3 regions of the Ruegeria sp. CH5 genome follow, and region 1 is predicted to be linked to each of the others. Evidence: riboswitches for the same ligand, from Rfam matches in the RefSeq annotation. Region 1 holds a riboswitch; each other region holds the start of a gene.
What was found. A riboswitch is a leader RNA that binds a small molecule or an ion and turns the genes downstream of it on or off. The one in region 1 is predicted to bind cobalamin.
Positions count from the first base shown of each region.

Region 2: it holds a riboswitch for cobalamin, as region 1 does, so the genes downstream of both, ACR0JC_RS12875 (hypothetical protein) here and ACR0JC_RS05590 (CbtB domain-containing protein) in region 1, are expected to answer to the same signal.
Region 3: it holds a riboswitch for cobalamin, as region 1 does, so the genes downstream of both, ACR0JC_RS16115 (DUF1636 family protein) here and ACR0JC_RS05590 (CbtB domain-containing protein) in region 1, are expected to answer to the same signal.

Region 1 covers NZ_JBQFQT010000001.1:1,112,765-1,122,758, forward strand. The annotation lists gene ACR0JC_RS05545 (precorrin-2 C(20)-methyltransferase) at 1-617, shown strand, start outside; gene cobJ (precorrin-3B C(17)-methyltransferase) at 614-1,366, shown strand; gene ACR0JC_RS05555 (cobalt-precorrin-6A reductase) at 1,339-2,088, opposite strand; gene cbiE (precorrin-6y C5,15-methyltransferase (decarboxylating) subunit CbiE) at 2,087-3,286, shown strand; gene ACR0JC_RS05565 (cobalamin biosynthesis protein) at 3,283-3,651, shown strand; gene cobM (precorrin-4 C(11)-methyltransferase) at 3,648-4,442, shown strand; gene ACR0JC_RS05575 (cobyrinic acid a,c-diamide synthase CobB) at 4,435-5,751, shown strand; gene cobA (uroporphyrinogen-III C-methyltransferase) at 5,748-6,476, shown strand; gene cobF (precorrin-6A synthase (deacetylating)) at 6,469-7,212, shown strand; cobalamin riboswitch at 7,256-7,464, shown strand; gene ACR0JC_RS05590 (CbtB domain-containing protein) at 7,501-7,671, shown strand; gene ACR0JC_RS05595 (CbtA family protein) at 7,676-8,374, shown strand; gene ACR0JC_RS05600 (hypothetical protein) at 8,439-8,933, shown strand; gene ACR0JC_RS05605 (DUF1636 family protein) at 8,921-9,265, opposite strand; gene ACR0JC_RS05610 (DUF302 domain-containing protein) at 9,410-9,871, shown strand; gene ACR0JC_RS05615 (thiamine pyrophosphate-binding protein) at 9,951-9,994, shown strand, end outside.
Region 2 covers NZ_JBQFQT010000003.1:500,493-510,486, forward strand. The annotation lists gene ACR0JC_RS12825 (permease) at 1-605, shown strand, start outside; gene ACR0JC_RS12830 (hypothetical protein) at 647-1,036, opposite strand; gene ACR0JC_RS12835 (DUF1013 domain-containing protein) at 1,087-1,848, opposite strand; gene ACR0JC_RS12840 (ribonuclease T2 family protein) at 1,979-2,620, shown strand; gene ACR0JC_RS12845 (hypothetical protein) at 2,617-3,105, opposite strand; gene ACR0JC_RS12850 (lactoylglutathione lyase family protein) at 3,302-3,799, shown strand; gene recR (recombination mediator RecR) at 3,871-4,464, opposite strand; gene ACR0JC_RS12860 (YbaB/EbfC family nucleoid-associated protein) at 4,511-4,855, opposite strand; gene ACR0JC_RS12865 (DNA polymerase III subunit gamma/tau) at 4,942-6,696, opposite strand; gene ACR0JC_RS12870 (protein-tyrosine phosphatase family protein) at 6,852-7,355, shown strand; gene ACR0JC_RS12875 (hypothetical protein) at 7,359-7,766, opposite strand; cobalamin riboswitch at 7,853-8,068, opposite strand; gene ACR0JC_RS12880 (TetR/AcrR family transcriptional regulator) at 8,099-8,671, opposite strand; gene ACR0JC_RS12885 (alpha/beta hydrolase family protein) at 8,756-9,613, shown strand; RNA gene ffs (signal recognition particle sRNA small type) at 9,695-9,793, opposite strand; gene ACR0JC_RS12895 (bifunctional 2',3'-cyclic-nucleotide 2'-phosphodiesterase/3'-nucleotidase) at 9,833-9,994, opposite strand, start outside.
Region 3 covers NZ_JBQFQT010000005.1:240,184-250,177, forward strand. The annotation lists gene ACR0JC_RS16090 (FecR family protein) at 1-728, opposite strand, end outside; tRNA gene ACR0JC_RS16095 (tRNA-Ser) at 1,438-1,527, shown strand; gene ACR0JC_RS16100 (FecCD family ABC transporter permease) at 1,659-2,687, opposite strand; gene ACR0JC_RS16105 (ABC transporter substrate-binding protein) at 2,688-3,641, opposite strand; gene ACR0JC_RS16110 (ABC transporter ATP-binding protein) at 3,643-4,443, opposite strand; gene ACR0JC_RS16115 (DUF1636 family protein) at 4,440-4,838, opposite strand; cobalamin riboswitch at 4,942-5,149, opposite strand; gene ACR0JC_RS16120 (hypothetical protein) at 5,794-6,093, shown strand; gene ACR0JC_RS16125 (hypothetical protein) at 6,155-6,421, shown strand; gene ACR0JC_RS16130 (hypothetical protein) at 6,418-6,756, shown strand; gene ACR0JC_RS16135 (hypothetical protein) at 6,812-7,426, shown strand; gene ACR0JC_RS16140 (hypothetical protein) at 7,479-7,784, shown strand; gene ACR0JC_RS16145 (hypothetical protein) at 7,827-8,000, shown strand; gene ACR0JC_RS16150 (protein-tyrosine phosphatase family protein) at 8,119-8,763, shown strand; gene ACR0JC_RS16155 (hypothetical protein) at 8,783-9,994, shown strand, end outside.

The DNA of each region.
Region 1 (9,994 bases):
AGCCCGGCCGCACCGGGCAGGCGCGCAAGATCGTGAACGGGATGATCCGCGACGATGCGGTCGAGTTTCCCATGGAATACCCGGTCACGACCGAGATCCCGGTCACCGATCCGCGCTACAACGCACTGCTGGCCGAGTTTTACGAACGCTGCACCGCACGCTTGAAAGAACTGGCCGATCAGGGCGAGGACGTGGTGGTGCTGTGCGAGGGAGACCCGTTCTTCTACGGCTCGTTCATGCATCTCTACAGCCGCCTGCGCGACGTGGTGCACGTCGAGGTGGTGCCGGCGATCACCGGCATGTCGGGCGCGTGGACCGCCTCGGGCGATCCGATCACTTGGGGCGACGACATCCTCACGGTGCTGATGGGAACCCTGCCCGAAGATGTTCTGGCAGACCGCATGGCGCGCACCGACGCGCTGGTGGTGATGAAGATCGGCCGCAACATCGACAAGGTGAAACGCGCGCTGAAAACGGCGGGCCTGTTCGACCGGGCCTGGATCGTGGAATACGCGCAGATGCCCAACCAGACCGTCCGCAAGCTGAGCGACGCCTGCACCGAGGTCACGCCCTATTTCTCGATCATCATCGTGCATGGACGGGGGCGGCGGCCATGAGCGGCTGGGTCAAGATCGCCGGGCTTGGCCCCGGAAACGAGGCGCTGGTGACCCCCGAGGTGACCGCCGCCCTGGCCGAGGCGACCGATGTGGTGGGTTACATCCCCTACGTTGCGCGGGTGGCCGAACGGCCGGGCCTGGCCCTGCACGCCAGCGACAACCGGGTCGAGATCGACCGCTCGCAGCACGCGCTGCGCATGGCGGCCGAGGGCAAGCGGGTGGTCGTGGTCTCGTCGGGCGATCCGGGCGTTTTTGCCATGGCCGCCGCCGTATTCGAGGCGCTGGAAAACGGCCCGGACACATGGCGCGAGATCCCTGTCGAGGTTCTACCCGGCATCACCGCCATGCTGGCCGCCGCGGCCCGGGCGGGCGCGCCGCTGGGCCATGATTTCTGCGCCATCAACCTCAGCGACAACCTCAAGCCATGGGCCGTAATCGAGAAACGCCTGCGGCTGGCCGCGCAGGCCGATTTCGCGATGGCCTTTTACAATCCACGCTCGAAGTCGCGGCCCGAAGGCTTTGTGAAGACACTGGAAATCCTGCGGCAGGAATGCGAACCCGAGCGTCTGATCCTGTTCGCCCGCGCCGTGTCACGCCCAGACGAGGCGATCTGCATCGCGACCCTGGCCGAGGCAACGCCCGACATGGCCGACATGCAGACGGTGGTGATCGTCGGCTCATCCCTGACCCGCGTCATCGAGCGGCCCATCGGCCCCATCGTCTATACGCCAAGGTCCACGCCGGAATGAGCCAGCCAGTCCAGAACCTGCGGCACGCTTGTCAACTCGACCCGGCGGGGCAGCCTGGGCCGGTCGATCATCAGCACCGGGATGTCCAACGCTCGCGCGGCGTCCAGCTTGGCGCGCGCGCCGGTGCCGCCGGCGTTCTTGGACACCACCAGTTCGGTCCGGTGCCGGCGCATCAGCGCCGTATCGTCTTCAACCGTAAAAGGCCCGCGCGACACGACCACGTCGCAATCGGCGAAGGGCAGCGGGCCGGGCTCATCGACCAGCCGCAGAAGATAGTGGTGCTGGGGCTGCGCCGCAAAATCCTCAAGATGCATGCGCCCCACCGCAAGGAACACCCGACGCGGCGGACCGGCCAGCGCGTCGACGGCGCTGGCGATGTCGGGCACGTGTTGCCACCGGTCGCCGGGCACGGCTGTCCATTCTGCGCGGGTCAGCGCGGCCAACGGCGTCTGCGTCTGTTGGCAGGCAGCGATGGCATTGCGGCTCATCTGCGCGGCAAAGGGATGGGTGGCGTCGATCACATGGGTCACGCCGGTGTCTCGGATGTAACCCGCCAAACCCTCGGCCCCGCCAAAGCCACCCACGCGCGTCGGCAGCGGTTGCGGCCGCGGGTTGTCGACCCGGCCCGCATAGGAATAGGTTGCCGCCACACCCAAATCCGCCACGGCGCGGGCCAATGCGTTGGCCTCGGTCGTGCCGCCAAGGATCAGGAGGTTGGGCATGTCTGAAACTCCGTGGCTGACCATTCTGGGCCTGGGCGAGGATGGACTGGATGGCCTCTCGGCCGCAAGCCGTCAAGAGCTGGAGCGCGCCGAGGTCATCATGGGCCCGCCGCGGCACCTGTCGCTGGTTCCCGAAACCGGAGCCGAACGCATCGAATGGCCGGTGCCGTTCGCCGACGGGCTACCCATCCTGCAAGGGCTGAAGGGCCAGCGCACGGTGGTTCTGGCCTCGGGTGATCCGTTCTGGTTTGGCGCCGGGTCGGTGATCGCGCGCAATTTCGCCCCCGAAGACTGGGTGGCACGGCCGGGGCAGTCGACCTTCTCGCTGGCGGCGGCGCGGTTGGGCTGGCCGTTGGAAGGCACTGCCACCTTCGGCCTGCACGCCGCCCCCCTGACCCGCCTGCGTCCGCATCTGTCACGCGGCATGCGCGCCATCGTCCTGCTGCGCGACGGGGCCGCTGTGGCCGAGCTGGCCCGCTATCTGACCGAGACCGGGTTCGGCGAAACGACCCTGCACGTGATGGAGGCCCTCGGCGGCCCTCGGGAACGCGCGCGCAGCATGTCCCTGACCGAAGCCCTGCTGGACTCGTTCGAGCATCCGGTCTGCGTGGCGCTTGAGGTTGCGGGCGACGGGCCTGCGCTGCCGTTGGCCTCGGGCAAACCCGACGAGATTTTCGAAACCGATGGGCAGATCACCAAACGGCCGGTGCGTGCGTTGACCCTGTCGGCGCTGGCGCCCGCGCGGGGCGAGCATCTGTGGGACGTCGGCGGCGGCAGCGGATCGATCGGCATCGAGTGGCTGATGTGCGACCCGTCCCTTACTGCCACAACGATCGAGCCGCGCGCCGACCGCGCCGCGCGCATCCGCGCCAATGCCGACGCGCTGGGACAAGATCGGTTGCAGGTCATCCATGGCCGGGCGCCCGACGCGCTGGACGGACTGCCCTTGCCTGACGTGGTGTTCATCGGCGGTGGGCTGAGCGACGCGCTACTGGACTGGCTTGCGGCCAACCTGCCCTCGGGCATCCGTCTGGTTGCCAACGCCGTGACGCTGGAAAGCGAAGCGGTGCTGAGCCATTGGCACGCCAAGCTGGGCGGCGACCTGCTGCGGATCGAGCTGGCGCAGGCCGGCGACCTAGGCCCCCGGCGCGGTTGGAAATCGGCCTATCCGGTCGTGCAGTGGAGTGTGACCCTATGATCGTGGCCGGGCTTGGGTTTTCGTCCACCGCGACCTGCGCCAGCCTGCGAGCCGCGTTCGACCGCGCCACTGCCGGGCAGGCGGTGGACGCGCTGGCCACCGCCGCCGACAAGGCCGGCCACCCGGCGCTGGCCGAATTTGCCGCCGCCTGCGCCCTGCCCCTGCATTTCACGGAACCGGCCGATCTGGCCGGGCAACGCACGCTCACCTGCTCGCCCCGCAGCCGCGCCACCCATGGCACCGGCAGCGTGGCCGAAGCTTCCGCCCTTGCCGCCGCCGGACCGGGCGCGCGGCTGCTTTCACCCCGACAGATCTCGGACGACCGGCTTGCCACCTGCGCGGTCGCCATCGGAGGACAGACATGACCGTTCATTTCATCGGCGCCGGACCGGGCGCCGCCGACCTTCTGACCCTGCGCGGACGCGACATCATCGCCGCTTGCCCCGTGTGCCTGTATGCCGGGTCGCTTGTGCCCGAAGAGATCCTGGCCCACTGCCCCGAAGGCGCGCGCATCGTGAACACCGCGCCGATGGATCTGGATCAGATCATGGCCGAAATCAAAACCGCCCATGACGCCGGGCAGGACGTGGCCCGCCTACATTCGGGCGACCTGTCGGTCTGGTCGGCGATGGGCGAACAGATCCGGCGCCTGAAACAGATGGGCATTCCAGTCAGTGTGACGCCCGGCGTTCCGTCCTTTGCCGCCGCCGCAGCCGCGTTGGGCACCGAGCTGACCCTGCCCGGGCTGGCGCAATCGGTGGTGCTGACTCGGACCCCGGGGCGCGCCTCGTCCATGCCCGTGGGCGAGACGCTGGAAAACTTCGCCCGCACCGGCGCCACGTTGACCATCCACCTGTCGATCGGCAATCTGGACAAGGTCGTGTCTGACCTGACCCCCGCCTATGGCGCCGACTGCCCCGTGGCCGTGGTGTACCGCGCCAGCTGGCCGGACGAGCGGATCATCCGCGCCACGCTGGGCACGTTGAAGGACTCGCTGGACGAGAGCATCTCGCGCACCGCGCTGATCCTGGTCGGGCCGGCGCTGGCCGGCGAAGGCTTCGACGAAAGCTGTCTGTATTCCAAAACCTATGACCGTCGCTATCGCCCGCAAAGCGCCGACAGCCCGTGGTCGAGTTGGAGTCAGGGCGATGACTAACCCGCCCGGACTGCTGATCTCGGCCCCATCCTCGGGGACCGGCAAGACCACGGTGATGCTAGGCCTGCTGCGCGCTCTGGCCGAGGACGGGCTGACCGTGCAGCCCTTCAAGAGCGGTCCCGACTATATCGACCCGGCCTTTCACCGGGCGGCGGCGGGGCGGGCCTCGTTCAACCTGGACAGTTGGGCGATGGGCGCGCCGTTGCTGGGCGCGATTGCGGCGCAGGCCAAAGGTGCCGACATCGTGGTGGCCGAAGGGTCGATGGGCCTGTTCGACGGTGTCGCCAAGCCGGGCGAGCAGGGCCACGGGTCCAGCGCCGAGACCGCGCTGCGCATGGGCTGGCCGGTGGTTCTGGTGCTGGATGTGGGCGGTCAGGCGCAATCGGCCGCCGCTACGGCGCTGGGGTTCCGGATGTACAACCCCGACCTGCCCTTTGCCGGCGTGATTCTGAACCGCTGCGCCAGCCCGCGCCACGAACGCCTGACCCGTCTGGGGATGGAGCGCGCGGGCCTGCCGGTTCTGGGCGTTTTGCCCCGGCGCGGCGACCTGACCCTGCCCGAGCGGCATCTTGGCTTGATCCAGGCGGTCGAGCACCCCGATCTGGAAAGCGCAATTGCCGGCTACGCGGCCTTTCTGCGCGCGCATGTGGATCTGGAGGCGATCAAGCGGGCGGCCTCCTCGGGCCCCGCGGGGTCGTCGTCGGCCGCGCTGCCGCGCCCTCCGGCGCAACGGATCGCACTGGCCCGGGACGCGGCGTTTTCCTTTACCTATCCGCATCTTCTGGAAGGCTGGCGCGCGGCCGGAGCCGAGATTCTGCCGTTTTCTCCGCTGGCGGACGAGGCGCCGGCCCCGGACGCCGATCTGGTCTGGTTGCCCGGCGGGTACCCCGAACTGCACGCCGGAACCCTGGCTGCAGCAGAGCGGTTCTTGACCGGCTTGCGCAAACATGCCGAAACGCGGCCCGTACATGGCGAATGCGGTGGCTACATGGCCTTGGGCCAAGGGCTGATCGACAAGGACGGCACCCGCCACCGGATGGCCGGGCTGCTGGGCCTGGTCACCTCGTACGAGAAGCGCAAGTTCAACTTGGGCTATCGCCGAGCCGAGTTGCTGGCCGACATGCCCGGCTTTTCTGCCGGGACCGCGCTGCGGGGGCACGAGTTCCACTATTCCTCGATCATCGAGCAGCCCGACGCGCCCTTGGCGCGGGTTTTTGACGCCGAAGGCGCCGAAGGTCCGCAGACCGGATCGCGCCGCGAACATGTCACCGGTACGTTCTTCCATCTGATCGCAGAGGCCAGCGCATGAGCGGTTTCGTTTCCTTCATCGGGTCCGGCCCCGGCGACCCGGAGCTGTTGACCCTCAAGGCCGTGGACCGGCTGCAAAAGGCCGATGCGGTACTGTTCGACGATCTCAGCAGCGGGCCGATCCTGAGCCATGCGCGCAAGGAGGCCGACCTTGTGGGCGTGGGCAAGCGCGCCGGGCGGCCCTCGCCCAAGCAGGACCATGTCAGCCGCCTGCTGGTCGAGTACGCCCAGACCGGCCAGCGGATCGTGCGGCTGAAATCGGGCGATGGCGGCCTGTTCGGACGGCTAGAGGAGGAACTGGTGGCCCTGCGCGCTGCCGGCATCGCCTACGAGATCATTCCGGGCATCCCCTCAGCCATTGCCGCGGCTGCCGCGGCAGGCATCCCGCTGACCCGGCGGCTGACCGCGCGGCGCGTGCAGTTCGTCACCGGCCACGATGTCAGCGGGAAGCTTCCCGAGGACTTGAACCTGCCCGCGCTGGCCGACCCGGGTGCGACGACGGTGGTGTTCATGGGCAAGCGCACCTTTCCACTGCTAGCCGGCGCGCTGCACGCGCATGGGCTGCCGCTGGATACCCCCGCGCTGATGGCCGAGTCGGTCTCGACGCCTGAGCAGTCGCTGCACCGGTCCACCGTCGGTGCCTTGGCCGAGCGCCTGGGTTCCGAGATCGGCACCGCGCCAGCGCTGATCCTTTATGGTCCGCTGGCGGAGTTCGACGATGATTGATCTGGTCTTGATCGGGATCGGCACCGGCAACCCGGACCACGTGACCTTTCAGGGCGCGAAGGCGATCCGCGCGGCCGATCTGATCCTGATCCCGCGCAAGGGCGCCAACAAGGCCGATCTGGCCGGCGTGCGCGAGGAAATCATCCGCAAGGTCACCGACACACCGCCCCAAATCGCCTATTTCGACATCCCCGAGCGCCGGTCGCAGGATGGCTACCTGCGCGGCGTGGATGAATGGCACGACGCAATCGCCCTGCGCTGGCAGGAAGCGATGGCCCGGCACCCCGACGCGCGCACGGTCGCCCTGCTGATCTGGGGCGACCCGTCGCTCTATGACAGCTCGCTGCGAATCGCGGCGCGGCTGGACCCGCAGCCGAACACGACGGTGATCCCCGGCATCACGGCGCTGCAGGCGCTGACGGCGGCCCATGCCATGCCAATCAATGAGATCGGCGCGCCCTATCTGGTCACCACCGGCCGGCGCATCCGCGACGAGGGCTGGCCCAGCGACGCCGATACGGTTGCGGTGATGCTGGATGGCGAATGTTCGTTCCAGACGCTGGACATGGCCGATTTTGACATCTGGTGGGGGGCTTACGTGGGCATGCCCGAGCAGGTCCTGATCAAAGGTCCGCTGGCGGATGTGGCCGACAAGATTTTGCGCACCCGCGCCGAGGCCCGCGGCCGGCACGGGTGGATCATGGATATCTATGTTCTGAAAAAGCGCGGGAATTGACGCGAAAGGTCGCAAATGGCGATTGCGCCAAAGCGGCATTCACGTCTAAATGGACGGGTCTGGTCCTGCCGGAGACATCCGGATGCTAAGAGGGAATTTGGTGCGGCCTGCGCGCAGGTCAAATCCAAAGCCGCCCCCGCGACTGTAAGCGGTGAGCCCTGTTCAACCAGCCACTCCCGATCCGTTCGGGGGGAAGGCGAACAGAGGCGCTGACCCGCAAGCCAGGAGACCTGCCAGGCGAACAATGAAACACCGGCCGTCGGGTGCGGCGGCACAGGAGGACAGAAAATGACGACACAAACGCAAACCGCATCAACGGCACGCGCTGGCATTCTTTCGACAGTGTTCGCGGCAGCTCTGGGCCTGGGGATCATCACCCTGGCCGGTCACGTTCAGGCATCGGCGCTGCATGACGCCGCGCATGACGTGCGCCACGCAACCGGCTTCCCCTGCCACTAAACCAATGTTCAGTCGCATTCTGACCAGCGCGTTGTTCGCTGGTGCTGCAGCCGGGTTGATCGTCGCCCTGCTGCAGTTGGTATTCGTGCAACCCGTGTTGCTGCATGCTGAACTCTATGAATCCGGAGAGCTGGTGCATTTCGGAGCCGAAGCCGTCTCGGCCCATCCCGAACTGCCGGGCATGTTCTCGGACCTGACCCGCGACGGGCTGAGCGTGGTGTTCACCATGCTGACCTATACCGGCTATGCGCTGGTTCTGGTCGCCCTGATGTCGCTGGCCGAGGCGCAAGGCCACCCGGTTGACGGGCGCACGGGCGTGCTATGGGGGCTTGCCGGTTTCATCGCCTTTCACCTGGCGCCGGGCTTCACCCTGGCCCCCGAGGTTCCGGGTGTTGCCGCAGCCGACGTGTTCGCGCGGCAGATCTGGTGGTGGGCAACCGTCGCGGCTGCTGGTGTGGCCATGTGGCTGATCGCCTTTGGTGGCAACATCGTCAGCTATCTGGTTGCGGCCGTGCTGTTGATGGCCCCGCACCTGATCGGCGCGCCGGAACCCGACGTGTTCACCGGGCCGGTTCCGACCGAGATCGGGGCCCTGTTCGCAGCACGCGCCTTTGGCGTCGGCCTTGTGGCCTGGGTGCTGCTGGGTTCGTTTGCCGGGTATTTCTGGCAAAGCGAGGGCAAGCGCGTCGAAGCCGCGGCCTGATCCCCGAAATCCCACGACCCGCCGGCGCCCAACCGGCGGGTCATTTGCTTTTCAAGGAAACATGATGACACGCTCGCTTGCTCTTTTCGCGATCGGTCTGGTCTTTGGTGGGGGTGCCGGGTTCGTGCTGGCCGCGGCCAACGGCGTCACCTTCGATGGCCACGACCATTCCGACCCCGCCCAACATGGCGGCCATCACGCCGAGGCCATGGCCCATGACCACAGCGCCGCCATCAACCTGCCCGCCGGACCGGACGCGCCGGGGCTGGAGATCGCCGTCTCCCCCGACCCGATGGCGGGTTGGAACCTGCATGTGATGCCAAAAAACTTCCGCTTCTCGCCGGAGAACGCCTCGCTGGACAACAAGCCCGGCGAAGGCCATGCGCATGTCTATGTAAACGGCGTCAAGCTGGCCCGGCTTTATGGCAACTGGATGCACATTTCGGACCTGCCCAAGGGCGACACTACCATCGAGGTCTCGCTGAACGCCAACAGCCACAGCCCGCTGGCCGTGGATGGGGTGCCGGTCAGCGCCTCGGTCACGGTTCAGGTGGACTGAAACGCGGGGATCCGCGCCCGCAGACACAAGCGAAGCCGCCCGCACGGCCGGGCGTCTTCGATCCAGCCATTCGGGCTGTTCAGAATGGTCCGGCAGGTCGCCGCAATGTCATCGGCATCGGCAACCGGATCGATCCCCGAAAACACGTAGGACGCCAGGCTTTCCCCCTGCATCGCCACCACGGTCGGCTCATTGCAACCGCTGAAACAGGTGTGCTCGGCGATCTCGACCTGCCCGTCCACGCCCGCAGCGCGCAGGGCGTCCGATACGGCCTGACGCTCGGCCGGCAAGTCGCGCTCGCCCGCGCAGCTGCTGCAGATCAAAACACGCATGCCACTCGCCTGCCTTTTCCGTTTCACACTGTCGCTTGTGCGGGTTTCGCACCCCCGGCGCAAGCCCGCCGCCCACGATATTGTGACTGTACGCACCCGGGAATTCGGGAAGACTTGGGCCAACCACGACCTGGAGAGCCCGTGATGAAACGTCTTATGTTTTTCCTCGGCCTGCTGGCGCTGCCCGCGCTTGCTGCCGATATCGAACCGCGGCCGGGTTGGGCCGTCCACCCGACGACCAAGACCCATGACGCGCTGGTGGCCGACACGATCGCAGCGGTCAAGGCAAACGGTCTGATCGTGGTAACGCAGGCCGGGCCCACCAAGGCCGCCGCCGCGCGCGGCATCACCATTCCGGGCAATCGGGTGATCGGCGTCTTCAACAACGACTATGCGGTGCGGGTTCTGGAACAATCGGTGCCCGCGATGATCGAGGCGCCGATCCGCCTGTACGTCACGGAAAACGAGGACGGGACCGCGACGCTGTCCTACAAAACGCCCACTTTGGTCTTTGCCCCCTACACCGATGGATCCGACGCCTTGCCCGCGATTGCCGCAGAGTTGGACGCCAAATTCGCCGCCATCGCCCAGACGGCTGTCAAATAGTCACACTGACGTGATGCGGCTTGCGCCGGCCCGGAACCTCCGCAATCTGCTGCGCAACGGAACTTACGGAGCTTGTTCGATGCAGGACCTGTCCCCCCGCGCTGCGGACCTTCTGGCGCAACG
Region 2 (9,994 bases), on a different contig from region 1:
CGGCGGGCGCTTTGGGCTGGCCGTTTGCGATCGGCAAAGCCGTTGCTGCCGTGGCACTGGGATTGTTCGGCGGGTTCGCGGTGCGTTTTCTCATGCGTCAGGGTGCATTTTCCCAACCTCTGCGCCACTATGAACCGGCCGGATGCTGTGGCTGCGGTCCGAAGAAAGACACGCTGCTTTGGCGCTTTTGGCAAGAGCCCGAACGCCGCGTCCGGTTCCGTCGGGAATTCGTGCAGAACGGCCTGTTCCTGCTGAAGTGGCTCGCTCTGGCCTATGTGCTCGAGGCGCTGCTGGTCAGCTATGTTCCGGCTGATCTGATCGCGCGGCTGGTCGGTGGCGACGGTGCCTTGCCGATCGTGATCGCCGCCTTTGTCGGGATGCCGGCCTACCTGAATTCGTATGTCGCGCCGCCTCTTCTGGCCGGCCTGATGGAGCAGGGGATGAGCGCGGGCGCGGCGATGTCCTTCATGATCGCCGGGGCCGTCAGTTCCATTCCGGCCATGGCGGCTGTCTGGTCTCTGGTCAAACCCCGTGTGTTCGCAGCCTATATCGGGCTTGGGATCAGCGGAGCTATTGCAGCCGGTATCCTGTTCCAGCTTTTGTAAGAGAAAGACCGCCCGGAGAATACTCCGGGCGGTTTTGCATATCAGCTTGCGCCGCAGTTGCTTGGCAATTTGAACCGATACCGCGGTTCGCCGCTGTCCACGTAAACCCGTTTTTCCACACAGGCCGTGGTTCCGATACTGCGCGCGATCGGCGCCTCGGTCGCGGTGATTGAAGTTGCCGATCCGTCCGGCAATCGAACCGACGCGATGACCCCGTTCTTGAGATCACCATTGATTGGCGTAGCCGACAGTACGGGAACGGTCAGAAACGCTTCGTGTTCGTGTTTCCCATCGCCGCTGAACAGCAGCAGACCGGCAGCTACGGCGATAACGGCCACGCCGCCCAGAATGGCCAGTCCCTTGGTTTTTGCGAAAGCGTAAATCGAAACCGCCCGGTGCGGCCCGAAGATAGACGATAGAATGTTCAGCATGGTCCAGTTCCAAAAAGGCCCCGGTCCATCGGACCGGGGCCAGCACAGTGTCAGTTGCGCAGATCGTCCTCGTCGTCTTCTTCGGCACCGCCCTTGGGCAGGTTGAAGAAGCTGTCGGCATCCACCACTGCTTCGTCTTCTTTTTCCTCGTCGCCGTCATCGGACAGCGAGAAGGTTTCCAGCCCCTCGATCGCCGTGGGGATCTTGGGAGCGGCATCCATTTCCAGCGACTGTTCGGTCGAGACCAGCTTGCGGCGCTCGTCATCGCTCATGACGCCACCTTCGGCGGCCTTCTTGGCGGCGGCTTTCTGGACGGCGGCATCCAGTTCGGACTGTTTGCACAGGCCCAGCGCGACCGGGTCGATCGGCTGCATGTTGGCGATGTTCCAGTGGGTGCGCTCGCGGATCGACTGGATCGTGGGCTTGGTGGTGCCAACCAGTTTGGCGATCTGGCCATCGCTCAGCTCCGGGTGGAACTTGACCAGCCACAGGATCGAGTTCGGGCGGTCCTGGCGCTTGGACAGCGGCGTGTAGCGCGGACCGCGGCGCTTTTCCTCGCCGGCGGCGGCCGGGTTGAACTTGAGCTTCAGCTTGTGCAGCGGATCTTTCTCGGCCTTGTCGATCTCTTCCTGGGTCAGCTGGTTGTTGGCGATCGGGTCGAACCCTTTGACGCCTGCCGCCACATCGCCATCAGCGATGCCTTGCACTTCCAACTCGTGCATGCCCACGAAATCCGCGATCTGCTTGAAGCTGATCGTGGTATTGTCCACCAGCCAAACGGCGGTTGCCTTGGCCATCAGGGGTTTTGCCATCAGCCCGTCTCCTTTGAATACATCTGTCCCGTCGCCGGAATTCGGCGGCCCCGTGGTCTTGGGGCAGGTTTCCGTTGTCGGGGAACTTGGCCCGTATATAGTCGTGCAGATGCAAGAAGGGAAGAGGCGAATGCGCTGGGCGTTATTGGGGCTGCTGGTGTGGATTTTCGGCGCGATGGCCGCGCTGGCCGATGGCGAGAAGTCAGGCGAGTTCGACTATTACGTCCTGTCGCTGAGCTGGTCGCCCAACTGGTGCGCCCGCGAAGGCGACGCGCGCGGATCCGACCAATGCGATGCGCGCCACGATCACGGCTGGATCCTGCACGGGTTGTGGCCGCAATACCACCAAGGCTGGCCCTCCTATTGCCCGACAGCCAAGGCGCCGCCGTCCCGTGCGATGACCCGACAGATGGAAGATATTCAAGGCAGTTCGGGTCTGGCCTGGCACCAGTGGAAGAAACACGGCACCTGTTCGGGCCTGTCCGCAGCGGACTACTACGCGTTGTCCCGGCAAGCCTATGACCGCATCACCCGACCGCCGGTGTTTCGCAAGTTGGACAAAGCCGTGAAACTGCCGGCGCGCGTGGTCGAGGATGCCTTCCTCGACGCCAATCCGGGGCTCGAGCCAGACATGATCACCGTCACTTGCAAGCACGGTTACATCGAAGAAGTGCGCGTCTGTCTGTCACGTGATCTGGACCCGGTGCCCTGTGGGCGGGACGTGATCCGGGACTGCACCGCTTCGGATGCGTTGTTCGATCCGATTCGCTAGAGCTTCTTGTTCTGGCAGTCCCGCGCATAGTCCAATGCCTTGGCGGTGCCCTTCAGATCGATCGCCAAAACCCGCTCGCCTGCGGGGTTGTAGATAGTCATCGTCTTGTTCTGGGCGATGGCCGCAACAAAGTTCCGGTCGGTGAAGAACACGGTCGCACCGGGCACCCGATCCTGCTTGAACCCGATGGCTGTGGCGTCAAAGCTCTTGCCGTCCAGCTCGAACCGGATCGGATAGGATTTGCCGGGCTCGATGTTGCCCCACCCCTTGTGGAAAACGGTGAAATAGCCCCGATTGTCCAGCGCATCGTAGCCCAGGCGCACCACGGACAGGTCCTGATACACCGTCTGGATCAGACAGCCGTTGCCCAGATTGGGGTCCATCATGATGTTCCAGCCTTCGACGAACCCCTTGTCGACCAGTTGCTGTGACCACGCGGAAGTGGCGGTGAAGGCGGCGAAGGTCAGGGCGAGAAGGCGTTTCATGGCGGGTTCCGATATCAAATGGGTCAGGCTAGGGCATAGTACACGGTGCGGGGTCGACGGAAAGATCATTCTAGGCCTCGGCAGCAGTGCATGATGATCTATGTGCATGGAACAACACGGCTTTGCCTTGTGGGGCGGGCGCTTGAAACAAGGACGTTGCAAAATACGTCTTGCCCAATAGACCAAGGAGCAAGCCATGCCTCAACATCCAAGAACATTCTCTCACATCGGGTTGTCCGTCCCGAACGTGGACGAAGCCGTGAAATTCTATTCCGAGGTTTTGGGATTTTACGTGATCATGCCGCCAACCGACGTGGTCGAGGATGACACGGACATCGGCGTGATGTGCACGGACGTGTTTGGCCCGAATTGGAAAAAACTGCGTATCGCGCATCTGGCGACAGCCGATCGTATCGGGATCGAGCTTTTTGAGTTTGATGGAAACTACGCGCCGGAAAACAACATCAACTTTCGCAGGAACGGGACGTTCCATTTCTGCGTCCAGGATCCTGATGTCGAAGGCTTGGTGGAAAAAATCGTGGCGGCCGGCGGGAAACAACGCATGCCTATCCGATACTACTACCCCGGCGAGAAACCCTACCGCATGGTCTATGTCGAGGATCCGTTCGGGATAGTCTTCGAGATCTACAGCCATTCCTATGAATTGACCTACTCGTCGGGTGCCTACACCTGACCGATGGGTAAAGTGGTACCTTGCAATCGAGGAGGGGCGAGAGCGTGCTGCTTGCAGGCAGCACGCGGCGGCTACAGTTCTTTCCGCGCCCGCAGCGCTGCGGTGATGGTCCCGTCATCCAGATAGTCCAGCTCGCCCCCGATCGGCACGCCCTGCGCCAGCGAGGTCAGGCGGACCCGCCCTTCCAGCTGGTCGGCGATGTAATGGGCCGTGGTCTGCCCGTCGACCGTGGCGTTCAGGGCCAGGATCACTTCGGAGATGTTTTCGGCGGTCACCCGGTCGCGCAGCCGGGGGATCCGCAGGTCATCCGGGCCGACGCCGTCCAGCGCCGAGAGCGTTCCGCCAAGCACATGGTAGCGGCCTTTGAACACGCCCGCGCGTTCCATCGCCCACAGGTCGGCCACGTCTTCGACCACGCACAGCTCACCGGTGGCGCGGTCTTCGGAATTGCAGATGTCGCAGATGTCGGTGGTGCCCACGTTGCCGCAGTTCAGGCATTCGCGTGCGGTGGCGGCGACCTGCTGCATGGCGTCCGACAACGGCGTCAGCAGCAGGGCGCGTTTGCGGATCAGGTGCAGCACCGCCCGCCGGGCCGAGCGCGGTCCCAGCCCCGGCAGCTTGGCCATCAGATCGATCAGGGCGTCGATGTCACTGTTCGAACTCATGGCCTGTCCTGCGTGGCTTTGGCGTCGGGGGTTTGAGGGGCGAAGATCAGAACGGCAGCTTGACGTCCGCCGGGAGGCCCATGCTTTCGGTCAGCTTGGCCATTTCTTCCTGCGACCGCTCGGCGGCTTTGGTCTGCGCGTCCTTGATTGCGGCCAGGATCAGGTCCTCGACCACTTCCTTGTCGTCGCTGTTGAAGATCGAGGGGTCGATGTCCAGACCTTTCAGCTCGCCCTTGGCCGAGGCCGTGGCCTTGACCAGGCCCGCGCCGGATTCGCCGACGACCATGATGGTGTTCAGCTCTTCCTGCATCTGCGCCATCTTGGTCTGCAGTTCCTGCGCGGATTTCATCATCTTGGCCATGTCGCCCAGACCACCGAGTCCTTTGAGCATCTGTATGTCTCCTGTCATTCGATTTGCGGCCTAAATACGGGCCGTCTGCGTCCTTCACAAGGGCAGCGCGCCTTCTGCGCGGATGATCAGTCTTCCTCGAACGGGTCCCATTCGTCTTCGACCTCGGGCAGGGCTTCGGTTTCGACCTTGGCCGCACGGTCCTCGGGGGTTTCGATCCGTGTGATGCGGGCCTTGGGGAACTGAGTCAGAACCGCCTGCACCAGAGGGTGTCCTTCGGCCTTGGCCTTCAGCGCCAGCTCGGCCGCGTCGCGCAGTTCGGCGATGGTGGGGGCGTCGCCGTCCGAGACGATCGAGACCGCCCAGCGATTGCCGGTCCAGCGCTGCAGCGCGGACCCGAGCCGCGCGGCCAGGTCGGTAGGGGCCTTTTCGGTGGGCGTGAATTCGATCCGGCCCGGCTGGTACGAGACGAGGCGGACGCCGTTCTCGACCTCGACCAGCAGTTTCACGTCACGGTTGGCGCGGATCAGCTCGACCACATGCTCGAAAGTTGGATAACGCGCCAGCGCGGTCTGCACGTCCTGAGCCAACGCCGCCGTCGGCGCACCGCCCACGCCGCGCGGGCCCGGCGCATGGGCCGAGGCCGTCGCGGTCACGGGCGGGGCGCTGTTTCCGGCGACCGGAACGCCGCCCCCCGGCCCGCCGACGGGCGGCGGAGGGCTGTCCTGAAGGCGCTTGATCAACTCTTCAGGGCTGGGCAGGTCGGCCACATGGGTCAGACGGATCACCGCCATTTCCGCGGCCATCATCGCGTTGGGGGCGGCCGAGACTTCCTCGAGCGCCTTCAGCAGCATCTGCCACATCCGGGTCAGCGCCCGCATCGGCAGCGCCTCGGCCATCTGCTGGCCGCGGGTGCGTTCATCGGGCGAGACGGTGGGATCTTCGGCTGCGTCGGGGGTGATCTTCACCACCGAGACCCAATGCGTGATTTCGGCCAGATCGCGCAACACCGCCAGCGGGTCGGCGCCCTCGGCATATTGCGCGCCCAGTTCGGTCAGGGCCCCGGCCGCATCGCCGCGCAGGATCATGTCCATCAGGTCCAGCACGCGGCCCCGGTCGGCCAGTCCCAGCATCGCGCGCACCTGGTCGGCGGTGGTTTCGCCGGCACCATGGCTGATTGCCTGATCCAGCAGCGAGGTCGCATCCCGGGCCGAGCCTTCGGCGGCGCGGGTGATCAGTGCCAGCGCGTCATCCGAGATTTCCGCGCCCTCGGCGGTGGCGATCTTGCGCAGCAGGCCGATCATCACTTCGGGCTCGATCCGGCGCAGGTCGAACCGTTGGCAGCGCGACAGCACGGTCACCGGAACCTTGCGGATCTCGGTCGTGGCGAAGATGAATTTCACATGCTCGGGCGGTTCCTCCAGCGTTTTCAACAGCGCGTTGAAGGCGCTGGTCGACAGCATGTGGACTTCGTCGATGATGTAGATCTTGTAACGCGCGCTGGCGGCGCGATAGCGCACGCTGTCGATGATCTCTCGGATGTCGTTCACGCCGGTGCGGCTGGCGGCGTCCATTTCCAGCACGTCCACATGGCGACCTTCCATGATGGCCACGCAATGCTCGCACTGGCCGCAGGGTTCGGTCGTTGGGCCGCCATTGCCGTCGGGTCCGATGCAGTTCATGCCCTTGGCGATGATCCGGGCCGTGGTCGTCTTGCCGGTGCCGCGGATGCCGGTCATGATGAAGGCCTGCGCGATCCGGTCCGCCTCGAACGCGTTTTTCAGCGTGCGCACCATGGCATCCTGACCGACCAGGTCGGCAAAGGTTTCCGGGCGGTATTTTCGGGCGAGAACCTGATAGGCGGGGCTGGACTGTGTGGTCATGTCTGCTCTGACGGATTCGTACTGACGATGCAGGGTAGAGTTCCAGGTGCCCCGCGTCCACAGCACCGGTGCAGGTTTTTCGCTTTGGCGAGCGCGCGGTGTGAGGCATACTGCGCGGATCAAGTTCAATCAGCCAGTTTCGGGGGGAACGTCTGATGACAAATCTTGTGGTTCATGCATTGCAGGTGGGCGGCGGAACGCTGGCCCTGACCTCGGTTCCCGGCGGTGGCGGCGACTATGAGGGAGACCTGGACCTGATTTCAGCCTGGGCGCCGGGGCTGGTAATTTCGATGACTACCCTTGCCGAACTGGTTTCTGTGGGTGCAGGCGAATTGGGTTGTGACATCCATCGGCGCGCCTGTCGGTGGGCACATCTGCCGGTCGCCGACTTCTCGGCGCCGTCGACCGAGATATCCGGCCGATGGCCCGAAGTCAGCGCCGCCGCCCGCCATGCGCTGTCGGGCGGCGGGCGCGTACTGGTCCACTGCCGGGGCGGTTGCGGGCGGTCTGGCATGGTTGTTCTGCGCTTGATGATCGAAAGCGGCGAGCAGCCGGAACAGGCCCTGAAACGCCTGCGGGCCGTACGTCCCTGCGCGGTCGAAACCGATGCTCAGATGGACTGGGCCATCGCCCCGGCGCGCGAGGCTCTGGCGACCTGACATTCAGGCGGTTGCGCGGAACTCGCGCTCGGCCCTGACCGCGGGCATGATCGCCGTGGCCTGCAGCATCGCACAGGGTCGATCACTGATGACCTGCGCAGGCAGGGCGTCGCTCTGGTCGTCAAACAGCATGTCGGCGTAGGTATCAAGGCAGTCGGACGGGGTGTCGGCGGCCGCTCCGCAATACACGCGGATCCGTTCGGGACGTGCATCGAACCGCGCCGTGCAGCCATGTTCGCAATGGGCCAGTTCGCTACTGCCTTCCACTTGGAAGTCGGGGGATGTAGCGGCCTGCGCCGTCGCCATTGCCTGCGCGATGGCCCGTGCCATGCGCGCCAATGCCGGGCAGGTCTTTCCGGTGCGCTGGCAGATGGTTGCCGCGAATTCATGGGTATCGGTCTTCCAAATCATGTTGCGCCCTCCGCGCGCTGGGCGAGGTGGATTTGGACAGACGCCGGTTTCAAGGCCAGACCCTGCCCGGACACCCCGTCCGAGTTTCGGTTTCACGTTTGATGGCAGGTCTCCTGACTTGCGGGTCTTTGCTTTGCCAACCTTCCCAACCTTGCGGTCAGTGGTATTTAGGCATCGCTCTCCGCCTACAGTTGCGGGGGCAGTCGCGGCCTTGGTCCGCTCCGGAGTTCCGGGTTGGACCGCACCGTGTTCCCTTTTCATCCCGGACCGAAACGGCCCGGGAACCATCCCCTCATCGCTAGCGGTGTATCCGGGATCGAGTCAAGACGGTTTCAGCCCGGTTGCCGGAGTGAGTCCCAAGGGAACAGATCAGGCAGTCTGCGCAGTACATTCGAATCCCTGCGGGCACGGGCCAATTGCCAGCCGCCCTGCATTACGATGAACAGGGTGTCCGCAGCATTTTCAGGGTCGGAAACTTCAAACCGCGCGGCGTGGTTTCGAACTTCGATGATCCAGCTTTCATACAGACGGTCGGCATGTTCCCGAAACGCGCGGTTGTCGGGGCTTTCGAACAGGGTGGCGGCGATGGGGCAGGTCTCCCATTGGGCCGAGGTGTCGAACAGCTTCGCGATTTTGTGGCACAGGGTGGTGACCCCGTCGCGAAAATCGGCGGCCTCGTTGAATGCCGCAGCGATCATGCTCAACATCCCGTCCGAGGCCCAACTGGCCGCCGCCAGGGCCAGATCCGGCTTGCCCTTTGGAAAATGGTGATAAAGCGAACCCTTGGGGGCCTGCGCTTCGGCCAGCAATTCCGCCAGACCGACACCGTTATAGCCCGAGCGCTGGAACAGTTGGGCGGCAGTCACGATCAGGCGATCTTTGGTGTTTGGTGGACGTTGGGTCATGCAGGCCAAATATTGACAGGCCTAGACCAATTGGTCCAGACACAAAGCATTAGACCGATCGGTCCAGAGTGTTTGGAGGCAAAGATGTTGGATTCGCAGCACGCGGTTGACGTGGGAGACTTTAAGTTTCCGTCGGGCCAGACCCAGCTGGCGGCGCGGCTTTACACTCCGGCGGTCGAGCCGCAAACCGTTGTTGTGCTGAACGGCGCAACAGGAGTGCCACGTGACTACTATCAGCACTTTGCTCGCTGGCTGGCCGCCGAGCGCGGTATGGCTTGCCTGACATATGATTACCGGGATTTCGAGCATTCGCTGACCGGGCGGCTGAAGGACTCGAAGGCCACGATGGCGGACTGGGCGCTGATCGACATGCCCGCAGCGCGTGCCGAGATGCGCCGTCGCTACCCGCAGGCAAAACTGTGGGTGATCGGGCATTCGGTCGGTGGAATGCTGGCTCCGCTGCAACCGGAAATCGAACAGATCGACCGGATGATCTGTGTGTGCGCAGGTTTGGTGACGGTGGCTGATCACCCGTGGCCCTACAAGGGCTTGGCGACTCTGTTCTGGTATGGCCATGTGCCACCTCTGGTGCGTCTCCTGGGGTACCTGCCAGGGAAACTACTGGGATTCGGAGCCGACTTGCCGGCTGGCGTCTATTGGCAATGGCGCAAGTGGTGTACATCGCCCACCAGCTATCTGCCCGAACTTGGTGACACGCTTCCCCAGGCGGATTGGAGCCGGGCGAACGCCACGGCGGATATCATTGCGTTTGAGGATGACCAGACAGTGCCACCGCCCGCCGTCTGGCGGCTGGCTGAACTCTATGGTCCGACCGCCCGTCGGCACTTGTTGGAGCCCAAGGATTTCGGACTGTCCGAAATCGGTCATATCGGCGCCTTCGCCCGCCGCAGCAGTGCCGTTTGGCCGCGATTGATCGCCTGACCCGCCCGTAAGCGCGGTTTTCAGGAACAACGACGAAATGCAGAGGTTGGATTGACCCGGCCGAATACGCGGCGCGGCGTCAAGTGAGAGGTTGGACATCGACCCAAGCGGGGCTCGTTGTGGCTGCTTCCTTCCGGACCTGACCAGGTTGGCGAGGCGCTTGCCCGCGCCAACCTCTCGACCGCCGATATAGGCATCACGCAGCCGCTTGGCAACCCGTCACAAAGACAGGCGTATCCGAAGAAACCCGCGCGCGTCCTGCCCGTCGGTGGTGGCTGCAAAGTGGTCCAGCTCGTGCAGGTAGTTCGCAGCGCTTGGTCCGGTTTTCAGAATCACGGACCAGCCCGCCTGCGGAACAAAGGAAAAGCTTTGGGCGGTGTT
Region 3 (9,994 bases), on a different contig from region 1:
GTTTCGGGCCGGTCGCCCGGCCTGTCGAACTGCCCGACCGGATCCGGTTGTTCGGGCGGCGCGGCAACCGCTGCCTTGACCTGCCTCTGCGGCGGAGCGGACCGGCGCGGTTCGGGCGCGTCCGACTTCGCGCGCGGCGCAGGTTGGGATTCACCCGAGCAACCTTCGACATCCACCTGCAAAGGCGGTTTGAGGTCTTTCTGCGACTGAATGAAAGGAAAACCGCTGACCACGGCCTTGTCATACATCGCCTGATCGACCGGCCGCCCGACCGCACCACGCTGGCTGGTTGCATACAAGCTGCAAATCCGGCCCGTAGATCGGCAAGAGCCGCCGAGGCCACACATCTGAACCGTGCCGTGCAGCACGAGCATCGCGCTTTGGTTTCCCGGCGCGATCCACATGTCAAATACCGTGCCCCGCACCGCCATGGTGGCCGTCGGCGTCTTGATGGAGTAGGCGCCTTTCCTGCTTTTGCCCGAGATGAACCGGAAGCTTCCACCCAGCGCCTCGACAGCAAAGCTTTTAGCCTTGCGGTTGCCGCGCAACATCTTCACGTCCAGAACCATCCGCGCATTGGGACCAACCGCGATCTTCGTGTCATCCACAAAGACAAGCTGAACCACGCCATTCGCATCCGTGACGATCGAGTCGCCGGACAACACCTCCATCCCATTACGCAGGGGCAGCGTTTTGCCGCCACGGGTCACGTCCGCCCCCTGTTTCACGCTGATTACGGTTCCGATATTTGCCCAACTGAGGGCAGGAACGCAAAGAACGAAAAAACCAACCAGAACAATCTTCAACCAAGCCAAAATGCCAGCCCTTCCCCCAAAGGTTACTGTAGAGCGCGGATGCGCTCACTGCCCGGCCAGCCTCTGAAACTGTTTTTTTGGATCAATCAAAATGACTAAAATCTTAGCAAATATGCATCCATTGGCATGTAATTGGCAAGTTTTCTGTTCCTATGCCTGTTCAGCGGAGAAGTTGAGCCGCCGAGTTCAGTCAAAAGAAACGGCCGTTTCTGCAACTCAAACCACCTGGCACTGGTGATCCAGCAGAGCGCGTTCCAACGCCAAAGGCAGGCAACCTCTCCAATTGGTTCAGCCGTTTGCGACACCCATCATTTTGCAGATGCAGTTCCCTACCGCACCTGGCTCGCCCAAATTTTTGTGTCCGATTACGTACTCTGGCCGCGCGTACATTCTCCGGCCAACCGACGTTGGGACAGCGAAACCAAATCGAAGCAGAACGCGAATCCACGCATGGTTCTTGAAAATCCAACAGCAAGACATAGTGACCACGCCTTTGCCCAAGCGGGTGCAGACCCAAGCGATTCCAAGCGTTTTCAAGGGCTTCGCCCAATCCGGCAAAAATTTCCGGTGGTGCAGGAATTGGCCTTGTATTTCCGTCGCTTGCACGGCTATACCCGTCGGCGGAGACGTGGCCGAGTGGTCGAAGGCGCTCCCCTGCTAAGGGAGTAGGCGGGAAACCGTCTCGAGGGTTCGAATCCCTTCGTCTCCGCCATTACACATTAATACGGCTAAGATAGTGAAGGGCTTGCTTGCAAGTTCTACACTTTTGCTGCGCGCCTTCGCCGGTGCTCCGCCAGCTTCAAGCACCGTTTGGCTGGTGATCCGCCAACGGGCCTCGAACACTCAGCGTTTCAACAACAGTATAAAGAAGACCCCTCCCAAAAGACCCGTGACCACGCCAACGGGGATGTCCTCGGGGGCCATTGCGGTTCTGGCGACCACATCCGCCCATAGCAGAAACAAACCACCCAGAATTGCTGACAGAGGGACGACGCGTCGGTAGTCTCCGCCGACAAGGAACCGCACGATATGCGGAACCATCAGACCGACGAAGCCGATCATGCCCGAGAAGGCCACCATGACTCCGGTGATCAGCGCGCCAGCTGCAAAGACACCAAGACGAAACCGCGCCACTGCAATGCCCAGCGAGCTTGCAGTCTCATCCCCGATGGTCATCGCGTTCAGCCTGGCGGCCTGAAGCCATAACCAGGTGCTGCATGGCAGCAGGATCGCCAGCGGGTAGATCAGGTATGACCACTGAGCCAACCCTAACCCGCCCAACATCCAGAACACGACCGTATGAGCCGCCTTGGGGTCGCCGAGGAAAATCAGAATGTTGGCGCCAGCCATGATGACGAAGGACACCGCCACACCGGTCAGGACCAGGCGATCCGCGCTTGTGGCGCCGGCCCAGCGGGCAACGCTCAGGACCGTCAGCGTGGCCGCCAAGGCACCCAGAAACGCCATAACCGGCACGGTGAGAAGTCCCAGAAACAAGCCGGTATGCAACAAGGCAAGAATGGCTCCAAACGCGCCGCCGGCCGATATGCCCAGCAGGTGCGGATCGGCCAGCGGGTTTCTTGTGACCGCTTGGAGGGTGGCCCCGACAATCGCCAGTCCGGCCCCGACCATGACGGCAAGCAAGGCGCGCGGAAAACGGATTTCCCAGATAATCGCGGCGCGGCCCTTTGACCATGTCGGCTCGCCCGAGGATAGGCCGGTTTCGTGCAGCAACACTCCCCAAACGGTCTTGGTGGGCACCGAAATGGCCCCCACCGAGATCGCAAAGGACAAGGAAACGACCATCACGACTAGCCCCACCAGCATCGCCGCCCAGAGCGGTAGTACCCGGCGCGCCTGCACTACGCGCATTTAGTTGCCGACCAAGGCAGCCGGGCCCCAAAAGCCATGGGCGAGCTTCCGAACCGCCTTGATGTTGCGCGGTCCGGGTGTGGCCTCGACATATTCCAGAACCACGAAACGATCGTTCTTGACCGCGTCCAGATCTGCAAATGCAGGATTATTGACCATGAAGTCCCGCTTCTGCTCGGCGGTGACGTCGCCATAATTGACGATCACAATAACTTCGGGGTTGCGATCGACGACTTCCTCCCAAGTGACGGTCGCCCAGCTTTTCTCGAAATCATCCATGATGTTGACGCCGCCTGCGGCCTCGATCAGAGCGGTCGGCATGGCATAGCGGCCGGCAGTGAACGGCGTATCCTCGCCGCTGTCATAGACAAAGACACGCAGCGGTTCGTCCGAAGGATTCAGGCTGAATGTGATCTCAGCAAGTTCGGCCTTATATCCCTGGACCAGCTTTTGCGCCCTGTCTTCGACACCGAAGATACGACCGAGGTTCAGAAGATCGTTGTACATGTCGCTCATGCTGGCTTTGGGCTTGTCGCCGATATGGATGCAGCTTTCAGTCAGTTCGTAGACTTTGATCCCGAAGGGTTCGAGCGTCTCCGGCGTCACCTCGCCACCCACTTTCATCCCGTAGTTCCAGCCTGCGAAATAGAAATCGGCATCTGCGCCGACCAGCACCTCTTTGCTGGGATACTTGGCCGACAGCTCGGGCAGCTGCTGCACTCCGGCGCGCATGTCTTCGTCCAACGTCTTCCAGCCGGAAATGCCGGTATATCCCACCATCCGGTCGGCCAAGCCCAGCACCAGCATCATTTCCGTCAGGTTCACGTCGTTCGAGACCGCCGCCTTGGGCGGTTCGTCAAAGGTGACGGTTCGATTGCAACTTTGCACGGTGGTTTCCGCGGTCGCGGTGTTGGCGGCCAAAGCAAGGCCCAGGGCCAGGGTGGTCGGTTTCATTTCAAGCTTCCTTCTGGTTGGGGGTGGGGAGTTGATAGGTCAGGTGAGGTTTGTGACTGAGGCTGAGCTGCTCTTGCCGGGCGGTGACTTCGAACGTGTCAGAGACCAGCCTGTCACTCAGCACTGTCTGGGGTGGGCCAAAGCCGCAGGGTCGACCGTTCTTCAGAACCAGAACACGGTCGCAGACATCGGCAGCCAAGTTCAGGTCGTGCAGCGAGGTGACGATCGTCAGATCGAGGTCCCGGATCAGCCGCAACACCTCTAGCTGGTGGCGGATGTCCAGGTGGTTGGTAGGCTCGTCCAGCACAAGAATCCGGGGTTCCTGGGCAAGGGCGCGCGCGACCATCACACGCTGACGCTCGCCGCCGGACAGAGTGGCCAGCCCACGGTCGGTAAACCCGTCCAGATCCATTCGGTGCAGCGCGGATTCGATGATCTGGTGGTCACGACTGCCGGGCGTGGACAGGCCCAGCCGGTGCGGCACCCGCCCCAACGCCACGATGTCGCGCACGGTCAGCGCGAAATCCGAGGGCTGCTCCTGCAGCACGGCGGCTACCTGACGCGCCAGCGCCCGGCGGGCCATTCTTTTGACGGATCCGCCGTCCACCAGAATGTCGCCCGAGGACGGACGGTGATAGCCGTAGATCATCCGCAGAAGGGTTGTCTTGCCGGCACCGTTCGGCCCTACAACCCCCATGACCTGCCCGCGCATCAGCAAAAAACTGGTCTCGTGCAGCACCAACGGCGCTCGTTTTCGCGGCGCCCAAGTGACGGCATCCACCGACAGCAAAGGCGCGCTCATGAGGCGCAATCCGCATTTTCCGAAGACGCAGCCATCGCGGCTGGAATGCGGGCCAGCGTCGCGTGGCGAAGCCCGGCCGGGCGGTCGACCGAGCTGCACCATCCATCGCGCAACTGCTGGTACAGCTGGGCGAATTCCACCAATGCCCCGGTCTCTTCAGACGTCAGGCCGCCAAACAGGTAAGATGCCTTGCCCGGCGCGTGATAGGCGACGGTACAGGGTCGGGTGCACCCGGCCATGCAGGCCGCACCGGAAACGTCAAAACCTGCCAAACCGTCGTCTTCGGCCAGCGCGGCGCGCAATCGTCCGATCAGGTCAGGCCCGGGGCGTACGGCTGCGCCCTTGGGTCGGCAAGATAGGCAAACCGTGATGTGATGTGTTGATTGTCGGCTCACTTCGCCCTCCGCGAAATCGCGGGGCGGAAAGGGAACCAGTCATGTCAGCGGCGCAAGCCGAAAAAGCCATCTTGGCCTCCTTCCGGGACACCCCGCCCGGGTTGAGTTGCGTTTGATGATGGCAGGTCTCCTGACTCGCGATGTATGGCTTGCCCCGCCTTCCCAGACCTATCGGCCCAGTGGCATCCGGGGGTCGCACACCGCCTACAGTTGCGGGGGCAGTCACGGAATTGGCGTCAGAACGGCGCCGCACCGTATTCCCTTTTACCCGACCGCCGAAACGATCGGGAACCATCAGCGCAAATCTCATCCATGAGTCGGGTTGCACTGTCAACGACGTTCTGGGCGGGTGCGTAATGGAGGTATCCAGGCGACCCTTCGGCACCACCTGAGCGACAGACCGGGCCGCGAATCACGTCGTTTTGACCAACTGGATTAAGATAGCTCGGAAGGTCCCGAAACACGGCGGCGCAAGCGGGCCGACTGCCAAGCCTCCGTGAGCGGCCTCGCCTCTTCTCTTTGAATGCAGAAGCCTATCGTTGGCAAGCGTACAAAATTTACGCGCGGAAAAATCATTGATTTATCCTGTGATTGATTCAAACATACGAATTCGACACAACTTTAGCTTTACCTCCGTTGTTGTCGCTGTCGCCCGTTTCGTCGGGCCCTTCCGACTGCTGGAGTGAGTGCTGGCGGTCGGAAGGCATTTCACGAAATTCAGCGTTGGGAGGACGCGGTGCCCGGACTTAACTTACGAACCCTTCCTCGAAACTTCGCACCGGTTTTTGCCCATGACGTCGTTGCGTCAGCACGCTTTGTTCACGGTCCCGGGGATCGGCAGAATATCTGTCTGCCAGCTATGTCATTGGCGGCAAAACCGGGGACCGCATAGACGTGAGCACGCAAAAAGGACCACCTATTCCACAAGCATCAGCGAACCCAAGAGGAGAAGAAAATGATTAACAAAGTTATGATGATTTCAGGCGCGACGTGTTTCGCACTGCTTGCGGCCTGTGACGACACCAGCACGTCAAGCGCACCTGCCGAACTGACCCCCGCCCAACAGGCGTGTCTGCGAGACGTGGCCAAAACAACAAACAATTCGCAAGTGGTCGTGCTCTCATCCGCGTTCAGCGAGGCTGGAACACAAGTTACCGTTGGGGTTGGAGAGGATCGGGCTCCGTGGAATTGTATTGCCTACAGTGATGGCGCGACAGCTGGTATCGAGTTCCTCGGCGACGAAGGCGCACTTTGACCCGTTTGATGCGTAGCCGGAATCGGCTGCGCAGCGCTGGCTTGATACTCTGAGGTCCGGCATGGTTTGCAGAATAACCATCATCGCGTTTGCCTCCCTTTACCTGTTGGCGTTGTTTGCGTTCCTGACCGGTACATTTGGCTGGTTCGGACAGGAACGAGACCCGTTGTCCGGCGTATTCCTTTTGCCGCTGGGACTGCCTTGGGTCTTTGCGGTGGACCTTTTCTCAGAGTCGGCCAAACCGTGGCTCGCGGCGATTGCACCGGTGCTCAACCTGTTGGCACTGGTTTTGATATGCAGATGGGCACGTGGTTTGCGCCAGGAATGAAGGCGGAACTCTTTCCCGCAAAATGGGAGGAAAACATGGGAAAAGTGATCTTGGGGCTTGTGATCGGGCTCATCCTCGGCGTGGTTGGAGCGATGACCTTGGGCGGCGGGGCAGCGATGGGTGTCGGCGTTGCGACAGGCTTGTCCGCCGGTGTTTGCACCACATTGAAGGGAGCTCAGGCCGAGAACCTGATCACCGCCGAACAAGCAGATCAGATCCTCAATCGCGTGAACTCCGAGATGGCGTCATTGCAAGGAATTGAAACGAACGACGAGATCGTCGGCAGCGCACAGGCATGCGACGAGTTTCTGGCACAGTTGCGGGAAGCGCAGTGAGGATTCTGCTCACCGGAAACACAACACTTAGGATAGACCGACAGAGGACCTGCTTATGAAACGCAGTTTTTTGAACCTTTTAACTCCCGCCCTTGCGATCAGCGGAACAGCCGCGCTGGCCATGTCAGACGCCGATGACGCGTGCATCGACCATCTGCGGCAGGTCGGTGGTCCGGACGGTCAATCCGGCACGATCGAAAGCTCACAGTTCTCGGAAGCCGGCACGCTCGTCATGCTGCGTGACGCCGGCGGAACACTTTGGCGCTGCATTGCGTACAAGGACGGAAGCATTGGCGAGATGTCGGTTGTCGAGGCGATGGATGATGGTGGCGGAGCCATGGACGGCGCCGCCGGGTCTACAGGTAGCCAGCGCGTCAAATTCGATGCCGGATCCACCGGCGCCGAGCTCGTCGGTCAACTCGCGCCAGGGGAATCGCAGCAATACGTTCTTGGCGCGAAGAACGAACAGTTTCTTTACGTCCGCGTTGCTCCGCGAAATGGCTCTTTGGACTACGTCATTCGCAACCCCGATGGGTCTGAATTGTTAGGATTGATGTCTGCGGACAAGGAGTATCGCGGACAGCTGTGGCAATCCGGCGATCATGTTGTCGAAGTCATCAACCGCGGCAGCTCTGCCGTCGACTACAACGTCATTTTTGGAATTGAGTAGGTGATCGACCTGAAACCCTGAACCGCATTTCCAAAACAATCAGGAAGAACAGATGAAATCCAAGACTCTAGTGGCGATCGGCGCGGTCAGTGTCTCTGTGCTTGCAGGATGCGACGAAAGTGGCGGATCAGTGGAAGCAAGTGCTCCTACCGTGGGCAGTTCCAGCGATCTGTCGTCATTTGAAGGCGCAAGAGCGGGTCAGGCTGAAATGGGCATTCAAAGTCTCGGGTTTGAACTCATCCGAAGCGAAGGGCTGACCTCGTACTGGTTCAACAAGGAGACCGGTGCTTGTGCTCGGATCACGACATCTGAGGGAAGATACTCGGACGTAGCGATGCTGCCGTCAGGTGACTGCTGACACGCATTCATCAATCCCAAATCTGCAAAAAGGAGCTTCAACTTGCATTTCGATCTGGCACATGCGGCAGTTATCGTTGTCGCCTTGATCATCACCAACCTGGCCTTGAAATCGGCCGGCGTGATCAACGAAGAAAACAAACACCAATGGAACTGGAAAGTTTTTCTGGCCTACTTCGTGGTCATATTTATCATCAATCTGGTGTGGCCGATCTAAGGCTTCAGGGCGGCAAGCCAACCGCCGATCTGACCTGGTTACCGTGAACGCGCCTCTCGGCGGGACTGCCGGCAGGAAAAGCGTGAGCATCGCTGGCTGAAAACAGAAAGGAATACGCATGCGGTTTTTGACGTACCTCATATTCATCGGTGTTCTGGCAACTGCGGCGAATTCTGACGTGACCAGTCGAAACGGTGGCCCAAGCAACAGCCAGATGCTCTCTAGGGGCAGCGACGGAGGCGTCGACGGCGTCGCTTTCTTTCGCCCAGTCCTAAGCGGCGTTTTGTACCGCTCTGGCTTCAAGGGCGGCGACAAGGGTCGAACGGGCTTGAGCAACGCTCAGCGCGAAACACTGTGCGATGAAGGGTTTTCGGCCGGGTTTTATGCGGATTTCGGCAAGAACACCGAATACGGCCGCACCAGCTGTGGAAACGGAGCCTTTGACTATCAGAGCGCCAGATCGTCCCGCCCCGGCAGTGTCATGGCCGCCATACACCAGGTGATTGAGGACCCTGGAAAGGGTCCTGTCCTGGTGCACTGCATGTGGGGCGTTCATTCCTCAGGCGCCTTGTCGGCAATGGCGCTTGTTCAGTTTTGCGGCTGGACGGAAGACAGGGCCAAGAAATATTGGAATGATGCCCGAAACGGGGCCCCATGTTCGGGCGGGTGTGACCAGTGGATTGACTCGAAATTCTCAAACTTCAGTTTCGACCCCAGTTTGAAGATCTCCGCCGAACAACAGGCCGCGATTTGCCCCAAATGACATCGGGAGGACTATCCAAATGAGGTTCAATCTTCTGGGGTCACTGGCTCTCATTGCACCCACAGCCTTGTGGGCGAGCGACGATGTTCGCGGAGAAGCCACGACATTTGATAGTCCCAATGGTGTTACGGAACGCTGCATTCGGATCGAAAAAGTCCCAACGGGCGAGTACAAGAACAGCGATCTTGAGGAAGAAACGGCCTATTGCGAGATCGATTTCTATGCGCCCGAAATCGCCATTTGCCCAAAAACCTGGAGCACCAGCCCAGGAATGGCCGTCTACGATATTTCGGAAGGACCCTACGTGGGGAACCGTTCCGAGTTCGAGAGAAACGCTTGCAAAGAGGGCAAGTCGGCAAAAGAACTGGCCAAGGGCAGAGTGGCCAAATTCAAATCCACCATGAACCAGAAGGGTACAAGCGGAACGTTTTCAACCTCGTCGCTGCTTTACTATCATTTCTCAAGGTATTTCGACGCGACGGTGAAAGTTCCGGTGGCGGTCTGGCGCAGCATGGACGCTCAGGCGCATCTTACCGAGGTTGCAGAGCCCGGCCTTGCGATTTCCGGCGGATCTCATGGCGGGCGCATGAACCATGAAGGCTGGCGGGTTTTCGTGGCTGCGGATGCCGACCCGAACTCGTACCAACCGACGGATGATCTGTTCACCGCGGATCGAACGCAGATATACGGTGTCCTGCTTGATAGCCCCGGTCATCGCTACGGCTCGGAAATCAACGGCACCCGCAAGTCCGGTTGGGGCAAAGGCCAAAATCGCGATTTTCAGGAAACACCCGCTTTCCTGGCCTTGCGGTCGTCAAAACCCTTGCCCGAGGCCATTGCAGAGGGTGTCAGGGAAGGCCGAAAGGACCGGCAGATCAACGAGGACCTCGGCCCCGATGTCAGCGACCAACAGATGGCCTTCTGGATGCAGGAGCTTACCGAAATTGTTCTGCTCGACTTCATCTTCAGCCAGCAGGACCGTGTGGGAAATATTGATTTCACGCCCCACTGGTATTGGGTCGAAGACGGAAAACTCAAACACAAGAAAACGAATCACCATCAGCCGAATGATGGAGACGTTCCCGCCGATGCAATATTGATCCGTCGCAGCAATCTGAACGACAACGATGCCGGTGGGCGGGTCGAATATGCCAACTTCGCGAAATCCACTCAGATGCTGGAGAAAATGCGGCATTTCTCTCCAAACACATACCGGCGGCTGGTTGCGTTG